DNA from 2 places in the Bacillus sp. P4_E1 genome. Region 1 is predicted to be linked to the other one. Evidence: riboswitches for the same ligand, from Rfam matches in the RefSeq annotation. Region 1 holds a riboswitch; the other holds the start of a gene.
The links. A riboswitch is a leader RNA that binds a small molecule or an ion and turns the genes downstream of it on or off. The one in region 1 is predicted to bind cyclic di-AMP.

Region 1 (3,042 bases):
GATGGCACAAGCAATGAAATTAAGTATTGAGGCAGGTCGTTTAGGGTTTGAAGCAGGTCGTATTGCACGCAAGCGCTGCGCGACAGCAAGTAGTCCTTTAGAAGGAATGAGCGTAGTTGAATAATCGATATTCTCGCCAAGAACTATTTTCTCCAATTGGGGAAGAAGGGCAACAAAAGCTAGGAGAAAAGCATATACTTATTATCGGTGCAGGTGCATTAGGTAGTGCAAATGCAGAGATGTTTGTAAGGGCAGGCGTTGGTAAGGTAACAATTGTTGACCGCGATTATGTAGATTGGAGTAATTTGCAAAGACAACAATTGTATGCAGAGAGTGATGTAGAGAATAATCTTCCGAAGGCTGTAGCGGCAAAAAAACGTCTAGAAGAGGTTAATAGTGAAGTAAGAGTAGAAGCTCTCGTTCAGGATGTAACGGCTGAAGAGTTAGAAGAACTCGTTACAAATGTTGATGTAATCATCGATGCGACTGACAATTTCGAAACACGTTTCATCGTGAATGATATATCGCAAAAATATTCTATTCCATGGGTTTATGGGGCATGTGTAGGAAGTTACGGTCTTTCTTATACTATTCTTCCAGGAAAAACGCCATGTTTATCTTGTTTATTACAATCGATTCCACTTGGCGGAGCGACATGTGATACGGCGGGTATTATATCACCTGCTGTATCTCTTGTCGTTTCTCATCAAGTAACGGAAACACTTAAACTGTTAGTAGAAGATTATGACTCGCTTCGAGATGGGCTTGTATCATTTGATGTATGGAAAAATGAATATTCATGTATGAATGTGCGAAAGCTTCGTAAACATAATTGTCTATCGTGTGGTGAACAAGCAGTATATCCATATTTAAATAAGGAAAACACTTCAAAAACAGCAGTGTTATGCGGGAGAAATACAGTTCAAATTAGACCACCTTATAAAGAGGAAATGGATTTTGAACAATATAAAAAATTGTTGAATGATCGTGTGACTGATTTAAATGTAAATCCATATTTATTATCATTTTCGGTTGAAGAAAAGAGATTAGTTGCTTTTAAAGATGGCCGTGTCCTTGTACATGGAACGAAAGATATAAGTGAAGCGAAAACAATTTATCATCGCTATTTTGGGTAGAAAAGGATGAGTGGAATGAAAGTGAATAAAGCTTTAACGATTGCAGGATCTGATAGCGGAGGCGGCGCTGGAATTCAAGCAGATTTAAAAACTTTCCAAGAGCTTGGTGTGTACGGAATGACGGCTATTACAGCAATTACTGCTCAAAATACGCTTGGCGTTCAAGGGGTATATCCTGTTTCTTTAGAAGGGATTACGGAGCAGCTGCATTCAATTGGTACGGATTTAACGCCAGATGCTGTAAAACTGGGAATGTTATTTAGTAGTGAAATTATTCAAATTGTGGCAGAGCATATTAAGAAATTTGGCTGGAATAATATTGTGCTAGATCCTGTTATGATTGCTAAAGGCGGTGCGTCATTATTACAACAAGAAGCAGTACAAGCATTAAAAGAATATTTATTGCCAGTAGCAACTGTTGTCACACCGAATGTTCCTGAAGCAGAAGTGTTAACTGGAATGGAGATTCATAATGTAGAAGATAGTAAGGAAGCTGCAAAAGTATTGCATGAATCAGGGGCTAAATATGTGCTTATGAAGGGCGGACATGCAGAATATCAAGGTAATGAAGTAATTGATTTACTCTTTGATGGTGAGCAGTTTATTGAATTTAGAAGTGAACGAATTCCTTCGAAGCAAACGCACGGAAGTGGGTGTACATTTGCTTCAGCGGTTACAGCAGGACTTGCGAAAGGCTACTTGATGGAAGAGGCAGTTCAAGAAGCAAAACGATTTATTAGTATAGCAATTGAAGAGCCATTGAATATTGGAAGTGGTCATGGGCCGACGAATCATTTTGCATATAAATTGAATAAGACGCATGTATAAAGATACGAGAAGCCAGTTTGTTAACTGGCTTTTTTTGTGTTTACTTTTTCAAAATACAGGAGTAATATATCAGCCAGAATACATTTTTTGTAATACGCTGAGTCCAAATGTATGGAGCGGAGGAACCAATTTGTGCGTCGTCACTAGGGGTGAATCTTTCAATGTTGAAAGTAGGGCTACTCTCAAAGTCCGAATCCGACAGCTAACTTCGTAAGCGTCTTGAGAGAGGACGGTGCCATGATGGATACATCACTTCATCGGTCTGATTAGTATAGGAGAATATCAATCTATGTTTGAGTTCTTTTATGCTAAGGAGGATGAGGTACATGGAACTAACACTTATTTGTGTTGGAGAAAAAAACAAGGTAAAGAGTTTAAGAGAGCTAGTAGCATTTCAGCATGAGTTAATTATTTTTACAGCCAATGAAGAGATAGCGGATGAAGTTAGAGAGTATGGGTTTGAATCAGCTTATAGCTGTAATAAGGAGAAGGATTTTACTAGTATTAGCACACGTATTAAGAAGGTGATTTTACTAGGGGATGAGCTTCCGATAGTTAGTTTCTTCACAGAACACATTCGTTTTTCTTTTCAAGCGCCTATTACTGTTGTTACAAAGAATAAACGCTATCCGGCCAGGCTCTATGAAACAATTGGAGCTAAATTTGTAGTGTTTACGAACTGTGATAATATTTCTTTTTTATTTTTTGAATAGGGCGGGGGAAATGAAGATGAAAGTGTTGTTACTAGGAGATATAGCGAATCGTTGGGCGATATCGGTAGAGAGAGTTCACGAATTGGTAGTGCTCGATCCTCTTTTTCCAGGTCCATATATTATATTACCATCAAAAGATGTTTTGTATTTAGAGGCGGATATTACCGAATATGAGCAGTTACATGCGGAATTATCACAAGTTTATATTCGAGGGAGAAATTTGCGTGCTTTTTTGCGTGGAGAATAAAGGTTGAATGAAAAAAGAGCGAATGCTGAGTGCAACAAGCCATGCACTTCATGTAATTCGCTCTTTTTATTTCGTATTTAAAAGATCATTTCTGTGAAAAAGAAAGGAAAGACGAGAA
Region 2 (3,042 bases), on a different contig from region 1:
GGTGTGACAACATTAATGCGTGCACCAATAGGACCGATTCGCGAAAGCGAAGGTGGACGCGATTTTATCCAAAACTTATTTGAAGAATCTGTGCAAATCATGAGGGCATTAGGAGCTCCGGTAAAGGAAAACATTGTTGAGGAACATATGAAAACAATTGATAAAATTTCGTATGATATGAAGTCATCGATGCAGCGTGATATGGAAAAAGGTTCGTCCATTGAAGCGAAGTACTTACAAGGATATTTACTGGATTTAGCAGAGCAATTTTCTAAAGAAGCACCATTATTAGGAGCAGTATATCAAAATTTAAAAGTGTATGAAGAAATGGTCTTTAACAAATCGGCAATAGAATTGGATGTATGAAAAAATAAAAAAGAAAGCAATATATAAATGTATTGCTTTCTTTTTTATTTTTTATGACAAATTATTTATTTCTTTTAACTCTTTCTGTCAAGTTTATTTCTTGTTCGCGTTTCCCATACAACTGATTAATTTCATTTGCTAATGCATCTAAATAGGAATCGGAAAAAATAGGCTTCTTTTCTTTAGACATACGGGTCTCCTTTGTGGATTTTTAGTATTCATTATGTATATTTTTCGGTGGATTATGCGCAATCGTTTTAATTTTTTTCTTTTTTAAAATTTTTGTTTACTTTTTGAAAATAAAGGAGTATTATAATCCACAGTTTCAATTTTCTAAATCGCTGAAGCCGCATGGTGCGGGGGACCCGTTCTTATGGATTAGTACATAATCCAATGGGGTGAATCCTTGAAAAAGGTAGGGCTACTCATAGGCCCGAATCCGACAGCTAACCTCGTAAGCGTTATATTGAGAAGGAAGGTGGAGCTTGTGCGACAAAAAAAATAATGTCTACAAGTCTATTTCGTTATGGCTTGTAGACATTTTTTGTTTTCTGAAGAAATAGTTTATCCGCTGTAATTAGCAGAAAAATTCGTGCAAAATTATTGGAGAGTGGACAGCGTTGGTTTCATCTATCAAAAGGTTTTTAATTGGAAGACCGTTAAAATCAACTGAGTTAGGAGAGCAAAAACTTAATAAAACAAAGGCGCTAGCCATTTTATCTTCTGACGCATTGTCATCGGTCGCATACGGACCAGAGCAAATATTAATTGCACTAGCAGGCCTTGGAGCGGTAGCTTATTGGTATTCCATTCCGATTGCAATTGGGGTATTAGTATTATTGACAGCTCTTATTTTATCTTATCGACAAATTATTTTTGCTTATCCTCATGGCGGCGGAGCATATGTTGTATCAAAAGAGAATTTAGGGATGAATCCAGGCTTAATAGCAGGAGGATCTTTATTAGTTGATTACATTTTAACGGTTGCAGTAAGTGTATCTGCGGGTACAGATGCGCTCACATCTGCTTTTCCTAGCTTACATGCACATAATGTAATCATTGCGATTATATTTGTCATATTGATTACCATCTTAAATTTAAGAGGCGTAACGGAATCAGCTTCCGTTTTAGCATATCCTGTTTATTTATTCGTTTTAGCACTATTTATATTAATTGGTGTAGGGATATACAATATTTTAACGGGACACGTTTCGCAGGCTTTGCATTCGCCAATTGGAACGCCAGTTGCAGGAATTAGTTTGTTCTTACTGTTACGAGCATTTGCTTCAGGAAGCTCTGCTTTAACGGGTGTTGAGGCGATATCTAACGCAATTCCAAACTTTAAAGATCCTGCACCTAACAATGCAGCGAAAACATTGCTTGCAATGGGTGCATTACTTGCAGTTTTATTTTCTGGAATTGTCTTTTTAGCTTATTATTACGGAATTAATCCAAGTAAGGAAGTAACAGTCGTTTCACAAATTGCTGAACAAACTTTTGGACGTAATTTCATGTACTATTTCATACAAGGTACAACAGCTTTAATATTAATTCTTGCGGCTAACACAGGTTATTCTGCATTTCCACTATTAGCGGTTAATCTTGCAAAAGATAAGTTCATACCGAGAATGTTTACGATTAGAGGAGACCGCCTAGGTTATTCAAACGGTATTATTATACTTGGGATTTCTTCGATTATTTTAATTGTAGCTTTTCAGGGGAAAACAGAACACTTGATTCCGCTATATGCAGTAGGGGTATTTATTCCGTTTACACTTTCTCAAACTGGAATGGTACTAAAATGGCTTCGTGAAAAGCCTGAAGGATGGGCTTTAAGATTAACGGTTAATTTAATTGGTGCAGTCATTAGTTTTATCGTTATGAGCATGTTCTTTTTAACTAAGTTCGCACAAGTTTGGTCAATCCTTATTTTCTTACCTTTCATTATCTTCTTGTTCCATCGAATTAAGAAGCATTATGATGCAGTGGGCGATCAATTAAGTTTAAAAACTTGTGAACCACTTGTTCCGATTGAAGGGAATGTAATTGTCGTTCCTGTAGCTGGTATGACTCATGTAGTAGAAAATTCATTGAACTATGCTAAGGCTCTTTCTGCAGATCAAGTTATCGCTGTATATGTTGCTTTTGACAGAGAAGAGGAAAAGAAATTTGAAGAGAAATGGGAGAAGTGGCAACCTGAAGTAAGGCTTGTTACATTACATTCTCATTATAGAAGCATTATTCAGCCGCTTACAAAATTTATTGACACAGTGCAATATAAAGCGAGTGAATCAAATTACCGAGTTACGGTCGTTATACCACAGTTTATTCCGAAAAAAGGTTGGCATAACATTCTTCATAATCAGTCTAGTTTACTCATTCGTGCGTATTTACTCTATAAAAGAAATGTTGTTATTACGACAGTTCCATATCATTTGAAAAAGTAATAAGATTTTTTAAGGATAGCTTCACGAAAGTGAAGCTATCCTTTTTGTGTATATGCTATGCATAATTGCATATGGATTTAAAAAATATATTAGTATAATTTTAATGGTTATGAATATGTAGTGTTTCCTGTTGTGGTATATAGATAGTTTAATCGAGAAAGTGAATTGAATTTTATTTTGGGATAAGGACATGAGAGCTTGAAAATAAAGGGAATTAAAATACTTCTTT

Region 2: it holds a riboswitch for cyclic di-AMP, as region 1 does, so the genes downstream of both, AC1DS7_RS07650 (APC family permease) here and AC1DS7_RS04420 (hypothetical protein) in region 1, are expected to answer to the same signal.

Annotation. Positions count from the first base shown of each region.
Region 1 is NZ_JBFUIV010000003.1:10,960-14,001, forward strand. It holds gene thiG (thiazole synthase) at 1-124, shown strand, start outside; gene AC1DS7_RS04410 (thiazole biosynthesis adenylyltransferase ThiF) at 117-1,136, shown strand; gene thiD (bifunctional hydroxymethylpyrimidine kinase/phosphomethylpyrimidine kinase) at 1,152-1,964, shown strand; cyclic di-AMP (ydaO/yuaA leader) riboswitch at 2,050-2,197, shown strand; gene AC1DS7_RS04420 (hypothetical protein) at 2,291-2,677, shown strand; gene AC1DS7_RS04425 (hypothetical protein) at 2,694-2,924, shown strand.
Region 2 is NZ_JBFUIV010000004.1:256,623-259,664, reverse strand. It holds gene panE (2-dehydropantoate 2-reductase) at 1-366, shown strand, start outside; gene AC1DS7_RS07655 (hypothetical protein) at 428-556, opposite strand; cyclic di-AMP (ydaO/yuaA leader) riboswitch at 696-842, shown strand; gene AC1DS7_RS07650 (APC family permease) at 987-2,813, shown strand.